2 regions of the Rossellomorea vietnamensis genome follow, and region 1 is predicted to be linked to the other one. Evidence: riboswitches for the same ligand, from Rfam matches in the RefSeq annotation. Region 1 holds a riboswitch; the other holds the start of a gene.

What was found. Region 1 has a riboswitch for S-adenosylmethionine ahead of metK (methionine adenosyltransferase). Riboswitches for the same ligand answer to the same signal wherever they lie in the genome.
Region 2: another riboswitch for S-adenosylmethionine. It lies ahead of N5C46_RS23245 (YezD family protein); the one in region 1 lies ahead of metK (methionine adenosyltransferase).

Annotation. Positions count from the first base shown of each region.
Region 1 covers NZ_CP104558.1:3,773,194-3,781,495, reverse strand. The annotation lists gene N5C46_RS19390 (tetraprenyl-beta-curcumene synthase family protein) at 1-420, opposite strand, end outside; gene N5C46_RS19385 (alpha/beta hydrolase) at 434-1,237, opposite strand; gene N5C46_RS19380 (gamma carbonic anhydrase) at 1,322-1,837, shown strand; gene metK (methionine adenosyltransferase) at 1,983-3,185, opposite strand; SAM riboswitch class I at 3,401-3,544, opposite strand; gene pckA (phosphoenolpyruvate carboxykinase (ATP)) at 3,864-5,453, shown strand; gene N5C46_RS19365 (lmo0937 family membrane protein) at 5,511-5,660, opposite strand; gene N5C46_RS19360 (GNAT family N-acetyltransferase) at 5,844-6,635, shown strand; gene N5C46_RS19355 (biotin transporter BioY) at 6,674-7,234, opposite strand; gene N5C46_RS19350 (hypothetical protein) at 7,400-7,732, shown strand; gene N5C46_RS19345 (DUF2584 domain-containing protein) at 7,772-8,014, opposite strand; gene N5C46_RS19340 (alpha/beta hydrolase family protein) at 8,041-8,302, opposite strand, start outside.
Region 2 covers NZ_CP104558.1:487,008-495,309, reverse strand. The annotation lists gene N5C46_RS02675 (nitrite/sulfite reductase) at 1-530, opposite strand, end outside; gene cysC (adenylyl-sulfate kinase) at 543-1,145, opposite strand; gene sat (sulfate adenylyltransferase) at 1,167-2,303, opposite strand; gene N5C46_RS02660 (sulfate permease) at 2,347-3,369, opposite strand; gene N5C46_RS02655 (phosphoadenylyl-sulfate reductase) at 3,427-4,125, opposite strand; gene N5C46_RS23245 (YezD family protein) at 4,229-4,384, opposite strand; SAM riboswitch class I at 4,462-4,567, opposite strand; gene N5C46_RS02645 (MaoC/PaaZ C-terminal domain-containing protein) at 4,733-5,137, opposite strand; gene N5C46_RS02640 (MaoC family dehydratase N-terminal domain-containing protein) at 5,134-5,583, opposite strand; gene fabG (3-oxoacyl-ACP reductase FabG) at 5,608-6,366, opposite strand; gene N5C46_RS02630 (acyl-CoA dehydrogenase family protein) at 6,388-7,563, opposite strand; gene N5C46_RS02625 (quinone oxidoreductase family protein) at 7,590-8,302, opposite strand, start outside.

The sequences.
Region 1 (8,302 bases):
CAGGACCAGATCCCTGAGATATCCTCCATCATCCTGATCTCGTCTTAATGCATAATAATTGACGGGTTCCGCCCCCACCGTCAAGGAATCCTTCATGGACTGATGCAGGAGGGCAAAGTCATCGGGATCAAGGGAAACACTGCGATCGCACAGATTATCCAGGTAATCGCTGATCGTCTGATACGCGACGATGAACCGGATCGTATCTGCTTTATGATCCAATGCCAGAAGGGAAAGGATCGATCCTCCCTCGCAATGGAACGTTTTATGCTGGATGCTTGCAAGTGCCTGGTTTCTCAGTTCCTGATTGGGTATCTTTTCCGCCCGCTTTTTCCAGCCGTCCAATTCTTCATGCACGATGGGAAAAACGGTGCGGTACACTCTTGTCATTAATGAAAAGGGATCACTTGGTATCGACATTTCATCACCTCTTTTACAAAATGTATCCCAGCGCTTTCAATCGACTTTCAATGAAGATCTTAGAATACTCATAGATCTCTTCTCTTTCAGGTTCATTATAAATTTCATGATAGCACTTTGGCCATTCTTTGTAATGCATTTCAGATAATGACAGCTCATTGAACCATTTTTTCACTGTCTTCTTTTCGACGATTTTATCATCCCCCGCCTGCATCACAAGCAATGGGACGTCTGGCATTTTTTCCAGGTTGGCAAATGCTTGCTTCATCGCCTGTACAAGCTCCCTGTACCAGCGGACAGACACTTTCGTGATATAGAGCGTATCATTGCTGTCGATTTCCCGGACATCTGCGTTCCGGGTCGCCATATCGATGGTCAAACCTGACGGGAACTTCACCATCGGAGCGATTTTATTTAAACCGAGGGATAATAGCTCGACCGGTTTAGCCGGGGTCGTAACCAGTCCCAAACAAGGCGAGGATAAAATGACACCCGCTACGTTCACATGGGATTCCTGAAGGAGTCTTATGGCGATAAGCCCACCCATACTATGACCGATCACAAAGACAGGCAATTCGAATTGATAGGCTGCCTGGACCCAGTCCTTCACTTCCACGATGTATTCATCAAAGGAATCGATATGGCCCCTTTGACTTCTTGACGTCATTCCCTGACCGGGTAAGTCACCCATGACGACGTGAAAGCCTGCAGCACGCCACATTTCAATGAGCCAACCATATCTTCCGTGATGTTCCATCGCCCCATGAATGATGACGATGACTGCCTTTGCCTCTTGATCTGATTCCCATTTCCACATGACAAATCCTCCTTTGTAGTTCTCTCCATGAATGAATTCTGCTACCATTATTATAATAAATATTATTGAAAGGGGTAGTAAAAAATGCTCTATCCATATTACGATAAAAAACCCATCATCGCACATTCGGCATTCATCGCCGATTACGTGACCATCTCCGGGGACGTGGAGATTGGTGAAGAATCGAGTATCTGGTTCAACACCGTCATCAGGGGGGATGTCGCTCCCACTAAGATCGGTGATAAAGTAAATATACAGGATAACTCCATTCTTCATCAGAGTCCAAATAACCCTCTTATCCTTGAAGATGAAGTGACTGTCGGACATGGGGTGATCTTACATAGCTGCAAGATCAGGAAAAAGGCATTGATCGGCATGGGTTCCATCATCCTCGATAATGCCGAAATCGGCGAAGGAGCGTTCATCGGAGCCGGAAGCCTTGTCCCCCAGGGGAAGGTCATCCCGCCAAATACCCTTGCGTTTGGACGACCGGCAAAAGTCGTGAGGGAGCTCAATGAGCACGATATCAGTGAAATGAAGCGCATTTCAAGGGAATACGCAGAAAAAGGTCAGTATTATAAGAACATCAAACCCTTTTAACTTCCTATACTTGGGATACCCCATCCTCCTTGAGAATACTCATGGAAGATTTTCTTGAGGGTCTGATACCTCTCAGAAACCAACCCAGAATGCAATCACGAAAAAGACCAACACCCCAAAAAGTGTTGGTCTCTTCTATCTTTCATTATTCAGCCAATGCTTCTGCTTTCAACGCATCCGCTTTGTTCGTGCGTTCCCAAGGAAGATCGATGTCATTGCGACCGAAGTGTCCGTAAGCAGCTGTCTGCTTGTAGATCGGACGACGAAGATCAAGCATCTTGATGATTCCTGCAGGACGAAGGTCAAAGTTATTGCTCACAACGTCAATTAATACATCTTCTGAAACTTTCCCTGTTCCAAATGTATCAACGGAGATGGATACGGGCTTCGCCACACCGATTGCATACGCTAATTGAACTTCACATTTCTCAGCAAGTCCCGCTGCCACGATGTTCTTCGCAACATAGCGCGCTGCATAGGCCGCTGAACGGTCCACTTTCGTTGCATCCTTACCAGAGAAGGCACCTCCACCGTGACGGGCGTATCCGCCGTAAGTGTCAACGATGATTTTACGTCCTGTCAGACCTGCATCACCTTGTGGTCCACCAATTACGAAGCGGCCAGTCGGGTTGATGAAGTATTTCGTTTCTTCATCGATCAGTTCTTTCGGTACAACCGGGTCGATGACATATTCTTTCAGGTTGCGCTGGATTTGCTCAAGCGTCACTTCAGGGTGATGCTGAGTCGAGATAACGATCGTGTCGATGCGGACCGGCTTATCGTTTTCATCGTATTCAACGGTTACTTGTGTTTTTCCATCCGGACGAAGGTAAGGAAGGATCTCTTCTTTACGTACTTCCGTTAAGCGACGGGAGATTTTGTGTGCAAGGGAGATCGGAAGAGGCATAAGCTCTTTCGTTTCATTACAAGCGAATCCGAACATCAACCCTTGGTCACCAGCACCGATTGCATCGATTTCTTCATCCGTCATTTGACCTTCACGGGCTTCAAGGGCCTGATCGACACCTTGAGCGATATCCGCAGACTGCTCATCAATGGAAGTCAGAACCGCACATGTTTCAGCATCAAAGCCGTATTTCGCACGGGTATAGCCAATTTCACGGATCGTTTCACGAACGATTTTCGGGATATCGACATACGTATTCGTAGTGATTTCACCGGCAACGAGCACAAGACCCGTCGTGACAGACGTTTCACACGCTACACGTGCATTCGGATCATTGGTAAGAATTGCATCAAGAATTGAATCAGAGATTTGGTCACAAATTTTATCTGGATGTCCTTCGGTTACGGACTCAGATGTAAACAGACGACGTTTAGTTGACATCAAGGTTCCTCCTTAAGCATATTTGTCAAAAATCTTCTTCTGACAAAACAGTAAACAGATACGGTACTCATTTCCCTAAGTAGTATGAAGTAAACATGATTCTTTTATCAATCAATCATGATTTATGTGCATGTGGTCCACTATAAACAGAAAAAACCCTTCCTCAGGAAAAAAGCTTCAGAGGAAAGGTTTCAGATCATAGCCGCGCCTTTTCTCTCTTATCGTTCAAGGTTTTAGAGACCTTGCCTCAGTTTAGCACCTTCGCTTAATCGGATTCATTAAAGAAATGGATCCATTCACTATTTAGCAGGTTGCTGGGTTTCATAGGGTCTGCTCCCTCCACCAGCTCAGGATAAGAGTATCCGTTCAAGGAACAATGATAACGGTTAGGACAAGTGGTGTCAACTTTTTTTGAATGACAGGTTTAACCATTCCTTTCATGGTTTCAACCTGTTTTTTTATCATTACATAACCTAATGGGGTAATGAGGCTAAACATTTAGAGGTGGATTTCATATAAATAAGAAGAAACATGCTTTATTCGGTCAAGAAATGTGACAAAATGAAGACACATTATAAAATTAAATAAATAGTATAGACTAATAGCTTGATTGTGTTATACTATTTTTGTAAAGTAAACGATACCATTTAAATAAATTTATATAAAGGAAGGGTTCGAATGAATTCAGTGAGCATGTCTAATGAATTAACGGAATTACTTAATGGTCAAAACATCCAGGAACAATTATCTGTTTCTCAACTAGTCGAAAAGGTCCTTCAGCGAAATGAAGGCGTTTTAACTTCATCAGGTGCAATCAGAGCAGAAACTGGTAAATACACAGGACGCTCTCCTAAAGATAAATTTATTGTGGAAGAACCAACGACGAAAGATAAAATCGAATGGGGTTCTGTCAATCAGCCGATCTCATCGGAATCGTTCGATAAATTATATACGAAAGTCATCGAATACTTAAAAGAAAAAGAAGAAGTATTTTCATTTAAAGGGTTCGCAGGTGCCGACCCGAAACATAGACTACCGATCCAGGTGATCAATGAATTTGCCTGGCATAATCTGTTTGCCCACCAATTATTCATTCGCCCGGAAGCAGAAGAGTTAAAAGATCACAAGTCAGAATTCACCGTCATTTCAGCCCCGAACTTCAAGGCTGATCCTGAAGTCGACGGCACTCACTCCGAAACGTTCATCATCGTTTCATTTGAAAAAAGAATCGTATTGATCGGTGGTACGGAATATGCCGGTGAAATGAAGAAGTCGATCTTCTCGGTCATGAACTATGTACTTCCTGAATCCGACATCCTTTCCATGCACTGCTCTTCGAACGTCGGTCGTGAAGGCGATGTTGCATTGTTCTTCGGATTGTCCGGTACAGGGAAAACGACTTTATCCGCTGACCCTAACCGCCGCTTGATCGGTGATGACGAGCACGGCTGGTCCCCGAACGGCGTATTCAATATTGAAGGCGGATGCTATGCTAAGTGCATCGGGCTTACACGTGAAAAAGAACCTCAGATCTTTGATGCGATCCGTTTCGGTTCCGTCCTGGAAAATGTCGTTCTTGATGATATGTCCCGCATCGCGGATTATGATGATAACACTTTAACAGAAAACACGCGTGCTGCCTACCCCCTTCAAGCGATGGAAAACATCGTGGAGCCAAGTATCGCAGGACACCCAAATACAATTGTATTCTTAACAGCTGATGCTTTCGGGGTATTACCTCCGATCAGCAAGCTGACAAAAGAACAGGCGATGTACCATTTCTTAAGCGGCTATACATCGAAGCTTGCAGGTACAGAGCGTGGAATCACGTCACCACAGGCTACATTCTCGACATGCTTCGGTTCACCGTTCCTCCCTCTTCCTGCCACTCGCTATGCAGAGATGCTTGGTAAGAAGATCGATGAGCACAATGCACAAGTATTCCTCGTGAATACAGGTTGGACCGGCGGAGAATACGGGGTTGGGAATCGCATGAAGCTTTCCTACACCCGCGCCATGATCCAGGCGGCCCTTGAGGGTGAACTTACGAATGTGGAAACGGCAACAGACGAGATTTTCGGCCTGAACATCCCGGTTCACGTTCCTGGTGTTCCAGACGAAGTGCTTCAACCTAAGAAGACATGGTCCAATGAAGCGGCCTATGAAGTGAAAGCAAAAGAACTTGCTCATAAATTCAACGAGAACTTCAAGAAATTCTCGAACGTCCCTTCTGACATCGAACAAAAAGGCGGCCCGTCCGTAAAATAAATCACTTAACATACAAAGGTCCGTCCCTCAAATCAGAGGGACGGACCTTTGTTATGGTTATAGCCCTTTTTTGCGGCCGGTGATTCTGTTAAATAAGAATACGACAACGGCGATGATCAGTAGAACATGGATGACGGCTCCACCGATTTTAAAGATCAATCCTAGTAACCAAAGAACTAATAAGATTCCGATGATGGTCCAAAGCATGTGTGCTCCTCCTTAGAACTGTTATAGAAAAACTGTTATTGATCATAAGTTTCCCTAAAAGGTGAATTTTAAAACCACTACCATTTCCCTATTCTTTTATTACGATCCTAAAGAAAAATAATACTTTACTAAATATTACTAATTTTGGTATGATTATGATTAAATTTTACAGGGGGAATAGAGATGATCAGACAGCTTACAGAGAAAGATCATGTTATTTGTCAGCGACTCATTCAGCAGCAGCCTGCTGAGAACTTGTTCATCATCGGAGACATCGAAGCCTTTGGGTATGAACAGGATTTCCAGAAGATTTGGGGAGATTTTGATGAGGAAGGAAATCTCAGGGGGATCCTCCTCAAATACAGGGAAAATTTCATCCCTTATTCCATGGGGGATTTTGACGCAGAAGGCTTTGCCGCCATTATCAACGGAACAGAAGACTACAGCATCGTTTCAGGATTGAAACGGATTGTCACTGAAGTTGAACCCTTCTTATCCAGGGAAATCAATTCGAAAAGACATATGTATTACGCCAAATGTGACAGTGCATCCTCCATGGAAGACCGGGAGCTTCCTCATGTGAAAGAAGCTTCTTTCACCGATCTACCTCAACTCGTGGAGCTTTTGAACGCTATCCCGGAATTCAGTGAAGGAAGTTTTACGGTAGAGAAAAGAAAGCATGGGATGGAAAAGGGCGTAGCCCGCAGTTACTATGTAGAAGAGGACGGAAAGTTCGTTTCTTCCGCTTCCACAACAGCGGAAAACAGCATGTCCGCCATGATCGTCGCCGTATGCACACATCCCCAATACAAGAAAAAGGGCTACGCAACAGAGTGCATGACAAAGCTTTGCCGTGACGTATTGAACGAAGGAAAAGAACTATGCCTTTTTTATGATAATCCTGAAGCAGGAAAAATTTATAAGCGTATCGGATTCAAAGATATCGGTTATTGGTCAATGTATAAATTCAACTAAAAAAAGTGGATTCCTATAAATAGGAGTCCACTTATTTCTTATGCTGCCACGTTCGGGTTCTGGATCAATTTTGCCTGTACCAATCGTTTTCTTACGGTGATTCCAATCCAGCTTGCCAGGAATGCTTTGATCAGTCCCACGACGATAAATGGATAAACCCCCGCTGCCATCGCTTGACTCCAGCCGAGATCCGCCACAAATTTCAGTTGGATGGTTCCAAGGATCAACGTGATGATCATGCCGACCGTGTTGGCGATCATCGCCATTGGAATCGTAAATCTCGTTTTTTCAAGAATGAGTCCTGTGAAGTAAGCCGCAATGATAAATCCGAAGATATAGCCTCCTGTCGGACCGACCAGGACCTGTGCCCCTCCACTGAAACCGGCAAACACCGGGACCCCTACCGCGCCGAGTGCCGCATAACATATCAAGGACAGCGCCCCGTATCTGCTTCCAAGAATCGTAGCCGTGATCCCGACTGCCAGGGTTTGGCCGCTGATGGGAACGAGTGGCAGTGGTATTTCAATCTGTGCGAAAATTCCTGTCATGGCAGCAAAGATGGCACAGTGAATGATCATCCTCAATTTTTCTCCATTCATGTGTAAATCCCCCTTATGTATGTAAACTTCTTATACATTTTAGTTTACACAAATCTGAAGAATTAAGGAAGCACCATTTCCATAAAAAAAGCGGAAAAAATATCATGTTAGCGTACAAGCTTGAATATCTTTTGAGTATGTGCGGAATGGAAAAGGAGGAGACATATGAAGCGTCTGGCCGTATTAGTGTTATGTGTATTCCTATTGAGTGCCTGCGGGGAGAAGAAACCTGCATCGTATGAATTATGCGGGTATGGGGATATGATGGTCGTGAACGACAAAGAGTATGTGAAGGTATCTGCCGAGAAGAAACTCACCCTTCAGAAAAAGGTGGGATCCATTAAAGAAAAGATCGAAACCAAGTATCACCCCGTCAATAATTTCACCGCTAACACACTGGCGGAAGGTACCCCCATTTATAGCGTAAAAGACCACAAGAACTATCTGATCGCACAAACGAAGGATAACCGCTATCTGCTATATGAGGAAATCAAATAAAATGGAAGGCTGTAAGCATTTGTTTACAGCCTTCCGTTTTCAATTGGTGGAATTGAGGGAAATGAGCCGGTAGACGATCGTCGTCTTCTCATCCTTCCACTCCATCTTTTCAATTCTTCCGAAACCACTCGGATCACTGTGCTTCGTTTTTTTCACATCTATGGGAAGATGCATCGGATAGAGCCGGTATCCGTCCTTTTGAAGCTGAAACAGATTCTCTTCTTTTCTCACTTCTTTTCCTTTAGTCACAATCATCGTATTCAATTCCAGACCCATGCCCATCTTATATGACCTCAATCCTTATTAGTTTATTGATTTTTCATCCATGATGCCAGCAGGGAAACGATTTCTTGATTCTTCCGTGGCGGAAAGTAGTGCGTAAACTCTTTGAAATAATGGGACGAAACCCGCTTCCCGAGCTCCTTCAATCTTTTTTCTAATCTATATGCATGCTCGACGGAAACGTTCTGATCTTTTTCACCATGAATGATCAAGACCGGGGCCTCAAGGTTTTCAAGTGAATACAGGGGAGTCCTCCATTCGTATCGTTCGGGCACTTTATTCGGACTT
Region 2 (8,302 bases), 1.2 Mb from region 1:
AAATTTGAAAAGTCTTCATTATGTTGGAAAAAGTCATAGACTTCCTTGACAACGGCTCTTGTGTCAAAGAGTTCATCGGGATCGATGCCAGCCAGAGGGTTTCCGACGATGTTACGTGTAATATCCCCACATGCCCCTGCAGAGGACAATCCGACTTTTTCCAGACGTTTAAAGATATCGGGGATTTGTTCAATCTTCAACCAGTGGAACTGGATGGCCTGGCGGGTCGTGATATCATAGACATCCCTGCCGTATTCCTTACAGATGGAAGCAAGCTCCCTTGCCTGATCATACGATAAGATGCCGGAAGGGACATTGACCCTCATCATGAAATAACCGTCTTCTTTCGGTCTTTGCAGGTAAAGGCCAGCCCACTTGAATTTATCCCATTCCTCTTTTGGGATGGAAGAGAATCCGTTTTTAGCATAATGCGGAATATCTTCGAATACCTTCAATCCGTCTTTTTCGAGCTTCCATTGTTCTGTTTTGTTCAGCTTTTCATTTGACTCCCATGATTTCTTATATGCCATGTTTTTCTCTCCTTATATCAATTGTTTTTGCTTTAATTCCGTCAAAAGACTCTCTACACATTGTTCAATGGAATTCTTTTCTGTATCCAGAACGATTTCAGGATTTTCAGGTTCCTCATACGGAGCACTGATCCCCGTGAAATGGGTGATCTCTTGTTTACGTGCTTTTTTGTATAACCCTTTAGGATCACGCTTTTCACATTCCTCCAGGGAACAATGTACGTATACTTCCAAAAATTCTTCAGGTCCGACCAGGCTTCTCACAAGATCCCGGTCTATTCTGAAAGGTGAAATAAACGCGGTGAGCACAATTTGACCGCTATCAATGAAGAGTTTCGACACTTCACCTATCCGTCTGATGTTTTCTTTACGGTCGTCTTCGTTAAAGCCCAAATCTTGATTCAATCCATGACGGACGTTATCTCCATCCAGAACGTACACCTGCTTTCCCTGATTAAAAAGGGAGGCAGCAAGTGCATTCGCCACTGTCGATTTACCTGAAGCGGATAATCCTGTGAACCAGAGAATGAAACTTTGATGACCATTCTTTTTCCTTCTATGCTGCTTGGTGACTGTTGATTCATGCCATACGATGTTTTCTTGTTTTTCACTCAAGCTATCTTCCTCCCCGGCCGATTATTTGGATTCTTGTTTTAGACCCTTGATCAATACATCAATGACCTCTGGACGACTGAATGTTGAAGGAGGGACTTCCCCGTTCCTCAGCATTCCCCTTACTTTTGTTCCGGATAGGATGACGTGATGCTCTTTTCCATGGGGACAGGTTTTTGTCGTCGCCATCCCCTCACATTTCTCACAATAGAAGCTATGTTCGAAGCGAAGAGGGGTAATCCCAATCTCTTCTTCCGTAAACTGATCAAAAATCTTTTGGGCATCATAGGTTCCATAATAATCACCAACCCCTGCATGATCCCTCCCGACAATGAAGTGAGTACATCCATAGTTTTTTCTCACTAATGCATGAAAAATGGCTTCCCTGGGTCCTGCATATCTCATAGCAGCAGGAAAGACGCCGAGAAATACACGGTCTTTCGGGTAATAGTTCCTCAGGAGAACGTCATAGCTCTTCATCCGGATTTCCGCAGAAATATCATCCGCTTTCGTTTCACCCACCAGCGGATTTAAAAATAAGGCATCCACCGTTTCCAAAGCCGTTTTCTGAATGTATTCATGCGCCCTGTGAACGGGGTTTCTGGTCTGGAAACCAACTATCGTTCTCCATCCCTTATCTTTAAACCCTTTACGTGTTTCAACTGGATCGAAGGTATAATCCCTAAAGGGTTTGGAAAGCCTTTTCACTAGTGTAATCTTCCCTCCGACATACACATCACCGCGCTCGAATAACTTCTTTACGCCGGGATGTTCCCCGTCCGTCGTTCCATAGACCAGGAGGGCTTCTTTATATTTGTCAGGTTCGTAGATATCCTCTACGTCGATCATCCCGTATGTTTCTCCTTTATAGACAAGCCTGCTCCTTTTCCCTAGCTGTACAGAACCAGCCTGCTCCTTGTCGATGGGCAGAGTGATGGGAATGCTCCATACACATCCGCTCTCAAGCCGTAATGATTCCACCACGGTCTGATAATCCCGCTTGGTCAAGAATCCTTCTATGGGACTGTATGCACCGATTGCAATCAGTTCCAAATCACTCAATGCGATGTCGTCCAGTGGCAGTTCGTGTTGGATGTCCTTATAGGATTCTTCAGGTAAATAGGATTGGACCAGTACTCCTCCGTGCGGCTGTAAACTCATGTAAAATATCCTCCTTAACATATTTGTATAATCGGAATTAAGATCAAATGCCTCCTCCATCTTCGTGGACAGACCGTCTTTCCTCATTAATGACCCTCATCAACGACAACGCACCTACCGTGGCAATGATGACGCTTATCAGTACGACAATCGAGTACAAATCACTATCGATTAACAGTTTGACCAAGAAGTATGAAATACTGAGTGAAATCAAGGGGGAGACCACCCAGATTTTGATGATTTTTTTGACGATTTTCTTTTGAAGCATGTGCTTTCCGTTTTTAGCTACACCCAAACCAATGATGGAAGAGGATGTAACCTGTGTCAGAGGGATCGGCAATCCATACAGAGAGCTCAAGATGACGAGGAAGGCTCCTGTTGAAGAAATGACAATTCCTTCAGCTTTAGAATATTGCGTAATTTTCTTGCCGTTTGTTTCGACTACTTTCTTTCCCAGTAAAACAGCTCCCAGTGCAACAAATGCTCCACCAATCAAGATTCCACGTGAAGGTGATATCAGCCCTGCCCCCACCAATGGACCAACGGCATTGGCAACATTATTCATCCCTGCTGAGAAAGCTTCAAAGAATCCGGCGATGATCAACAGATAAGCAAGCCACTGTTTATCAAAATGATACCCCCGCTTTCCAAGCTGGACTAAACCTAATCCCGCAAACCAGGTTACGAAAAAAGCGATGACAGGGACGATGACCCAGAAGGACATGATCGTAATAAGTGATTTTACATACAAAACCTGATAGGCTACCCCGACTCCTACAACGGCTCCCACCGTTACTTCACTCGTAGACAGCGGAATGCCGATCACATTCGCCAGAAATAGTGAAATCGTTGCAGATAACAAAATAATGAGAACAATCTTAATCGACAATAGATTCTGCGGGATGATTCCTGAACTGATTGTCTTTACAACCTCTCCACCACCCAGAACCGCTCCACTAAGGACACCTGCTGCGCATATCCATAGCGCTGTCCGGATGTTCTTTACAGCCCCTGCACCATATGCCACTCCCATTGACGCTGCCGCTCCGCTGGCACCAATGTTCATGGCGAAGAACAAGCTGATCAGAAGGGCTGCAACCTCAAGCAAAGACCGTCACCCTTTCTAATGGAGGCCGCATTCTGTCTTCCCTTTTCCTTTCCATCTTCCGGAGCGAAGATCATTGACATCAATAGCCGGCGTGGTGCAATGAAAGCAGCCTATGCTCGGATATCCTTGATCGTGGAGGGGGTTGTAAGAGAGATTATGTTTATGGACATAACGCCAGATCTCCTTCCACGTCCAGTGAATCAACGGACAAATTTTGACGGATTGAAATTTGTCATCTCTATTAATGAATTCAACATGTTGTCTTGTTGGGGATTGTTCCCTCCTTAGGCCTGAAATCCATGCGTGCCCCTTGGATAATGTTTCTTTTAACGGGTCAAGCTTCCGTATTTGACAGCATTGGTTTGGTTTGGTTTCCCATAACTTATCCCCATATGCCTCTGCCTGTTCCTTGAGGGTCAACTGAGGCTTTTTCATATGGATGGTCAACGCGGGATACGTCTTCTTCACTTTCTCAATGATTTCATACGTTTCCTTGAAATGAACCCCTGTATCAAGGAATACAATGGTCGCCTGCGGTTTCACCTTGGATATGAGATCGATAAGCACAATGCCTTCTATTCCGAAACTGCACGCATAGACAACCTCGTCACCGTAATGATCATATGTCCATTTCAGGACGTCCAACGCTCCTTTATATACCGGATCCACTTCAAATTCTACGGATGGCTGTTTCCAAGTCTGATACGTTAACATAGTACACCCCATTCCATAATGCTTATCCATAGAAAAAGAGGCGGTAACAAAATATAAGGAGTCCCTATATTTTTGCTACGCGCCTCTAGTTTGTCTAGTCAGCTTATTTAATTCGGACTTTCTCATTTTTCTCTAATTGAATGACTTTTCCATCCTGTACGATAATCGTGATCGAACCAAAGCTCATGGTTTCAAGCATGGACTGGATTTTCTCTGCTACCAAGTCAAACTGTACATGCTGGTTCTTTTCTTTTTTCACATGATACCCCCAATTTTCTTCTTATCCAGATCAGAAAAAAACAACTTTCCATTTTGGAAAGTTGTTCAGGTAAGGTTACCTTATCTTCCAAAATGACTTCACATTTTGCTGGAATTAGCACCTTACAATACGTAGGTTGCTGGGCTTCGCAGGGCCAGATCCCTCCACCACTCTGGATAAGAGTTATTCATTTTAATATTCTAAATAATATCACAATTACAGCAGAAGTCAACCCGAGTTTTTCGATCGGATTTATGTCTTTTGACTTATTTTATTCAAACATCATTCCATACATGTTTATTCGATTGGGGGTGGTTCTACGACAATTTTTCATAAAGCATTGCGTAACTATTCAAGGAGTCTAAACACGACATTACCCTCAATTACGTTCTTCCCGGCTTGATTTGTGGCTAAAACTTTAAAATGAAGGAGGTTACCCTGATTGTCCGTCAATTCTGCCCGTAAAGTAACCACATCATGTAACATGACCATCCCTTTAAATCGTACAGAGTAATCCTGGATAAACCCTTCATCATAGTGTGGGCTGAAAAGTTTGGACACATTGCCCATCGTCCACATTCCATGAGCGATGATTCCTGGAAGACCCAGCTTCAAGGCTTCATCATCAATGGTGTGTATCGGATTATAGTCTCCGGAAGCTCCTGCGTATTTGATCAGGTCCATCCTTGTGACCGGAGCGAGTTCAACCGGGGGAAGTGTATCTCCTATTCCGAATGATTGTAGTGTTGTCATTTACTCAACCTCTTTCTGACTTCTTCTGTAATAATGACAATCGCCTGGGAAGTGAAGATTCTTTCCCCACGAGAATCTTCCCCGACATCTTCGATGACAAGGAATCCCAGTTTCCCCCCGGTACCTTCACGTTCATAATAGTCTTTTATTTCCGTATAACATTGAATCGTTTCCCCTACCTTCAAAGGTCTTTCATAATGGAAGAATTGTTCACCGTGAATCAACCCAACATTCGGTAAATGAAAGCCTTCGATCGAACCATAGTCCAACACTCTCGGAAAGGTGGGAGGGGCAATGTTCCCCCCATAAGCGGAGGACTTCCCGGCATCTTCATCCACATAAAGGGGATGGGGATCGCCAATGGCTTCTGCAAATTTCCGAATCGCTCCTCTTTCCACTGCATTTCGTGTGGGAGTAGACCTCTTTCCGATATAGGATTCAAACATATTCTTCGCCCCTTTCTCCTTTATTCAGGCTTTCGGCCCTCCAGCAACGTAGAGAACCTGACCATTGACGAATGAAGATTTTTCATCTGCAAAAAAAGCGACGGCATTTGCAATATCTTCAGGAAGCCCGCTTCTTCCAACAGGGATTCCCTGGAGACTTGCTTCGACTAATTGCTCGAAAGTGATTCCGATCCGTTTCGCCGTTTCTTTTGTCATATCGGTTTCGATAAAACCCGGTGCTACAGCATTCGTTGTGATTCCGAAAGGACCAAGTTCTATGGCGAGGGTTTTCGTCAAGCCTTGAAGACCTGCTTTAGCCGTTGCGTAGTTCGCCTGTCCTCGATTTCCCAGTGCGGAGGTGGATGAGATATTGATGATGCGCCCGTACTTTTGTTTGACCATATATTGTTGGGCTGCCTTCACAACATTGAATGAACCCTTTAAATGCACATCCATGACCGTCTCCCAATCGTTTTCGGTCATTTTGAATAACAGATTATCCCTGATGACCCCTGCATTATTCACCACAATGTCCAGGGAGCCAAAAGATTCATATACTTCCTTCATCGCATTTTCAACTTCTCTGGATTCTACGACATTTGCCACTTTTGTATACAATTCATATTGTTTAAATACCTCACTCGCTTCATTCAACGCATCTTCATTCACGTCGATGATGGCCACCTTGGCCCCTTCTTCAGCCAGTAATCCGGCAATCGACCTGCCGATCCCTCTGCTTCCACCTGTAACCAAAGCCACTTTTCCTCTGAATCGCTCTCCCATTTCGTCTGCCTCCTTTTCTGTTTATACAAATTGCCCAAGTTTCACATGACCTTTTAATAAGTTCCTTGAAATGATCAGTTTTTGAATTTCATCGGTTCCATCATAAATGCGCCATAACCTTGCCTCCCGGTACCATCGTTCGATCGGCAGCTCTCTTGTATAGCCCATACCACCATGGATCTGGAGGACGCGATCTACGACCCGATTCCCCATATTGGATCCATATAGCTTGGCCATCGACGCAACGTGACGATTGTCTTCCCCTTGATCGAGTGTGAATGCTGCATTTAACACGAGCCAACGGGCAGCTTCAATTTCCACGGCTGAATCCGCAATCTGCCACTGAATCGCCTGCCGGTCCGCGATAGGCTTTCCAAATGTTTCTCTTTCTTTCGAATAGTCGATGGCCATTTGAAGAAGGCGTTCGGCTGCTCCGACTGCCTGGGCTCCTACGATCCAACGTGCGAAGCCGATCCATTCCAGGCCGAGATCGTAGCCGCCATCGATTTCACCCAGGATGTTCTCTTCGGGAACCCTTACATCATCAAAAATCAAACTCGCCGGTCCCCATTCGCCCATCGTATGAATATACTCGGATTTCCAGCCCATGCTTCGATCAGCGATGAAACATGTGACTCCTTCCCGACCGGTCCGGCGATGTTTTTCTTTATCCGTCACTGCCATGACCATGACAAAATCTGCTTCATTACCACCTGTAATGAACGTTTTTTCACCATTTAAAATCCATTCGTTTCCGTCTTTCACGGCTGTGGTCCTGATATTTCGGGTATCAGAACCCGCTCCTGGTTCCGTCATGGCAAAACACGATTTCTTTTCTCCATTAATAGTTGGAATCAAATAGTTTTTCTTTTGCTCTTCATTGGCGTAATAAAGTATGTTATCGGCATAACCGCCAAAGGAGAATGGAACAAAGGTCTTCGAGATTTCCATATAGACGATGGCCATCATCATTTGACCGAGATCCGCCCCTCCATATTCCTCCGGAGTGTTGATGCCCCAGAATCCGGCATCCTTCGCCTTCATTTGCAGCTCTTTCCTCTTTTCCAGAGAAAGGCTGGGCTTTCCTTCCCGCTCATTTCGCAGCACTTCATTTTCTAAAGGAATCAATTCTTTCTCTACAAATTTCCGGATGGTCTTTTGGATCATCTTTTGTTCATCTGATAAGCGTAAGTTCATTTTTATTCACCCCTAATAAGATAAAATTATGGCTGCAGGATCACTTTTCCCACTGTCTGTCTTCCCTGCATGAGGGAGTGGACCTTTGCCGCTTCTTCCAATGGGAACACGTGCCCCACTGTGACCTTTAAATCTCCGTTCGCCACGTAATGAAAGATTTCATGAAGGGTTTTTTGGGTCAACTCAGTGTCCCTCATCAGAGGAGGAAGGAAAAAGCCGGTGACCGATTGATTCTTTGCCATTAAGGAAGAGGGATAGAATCTGCTTTGCTCCCCGCTTGCTACACCGTAGATGATCATTCTTCCGAAGTGGGCAAGGCATTTTAATGTTTTGTAAAAGACGTCACCACCTGCCATCTCCAGCGCAAGATGCACACCCTTTCCACTTGTAGCATCCAGAACTTTTTTCTCCCATTCTTCCTCTGTATAATTGACCAATACATCTGCTCCCATATCTTCTGCTAAGCGAAGCTTCTCCTCGGTGCTTGCAGTGGCGATCACTTTACCTGCACCGAATCGCTTTGCGAGTTGAACGGCTAAGAGCCCTACACCACCTGCAGCAGCATGAATGAGGACCGTCTCACCCTGCTCGAGTCTCCCAAGTGTTTTCAAAATATGATACGCACTCAGTCCCTGTACAGGTATTGCAGCCGCTTCTTTAAAATCCAAGCCATATGGAAGGGGGATGATGGATCGTTCATCTGTCATGGCATATTCTGCATACCCGCCTGAATCCATCA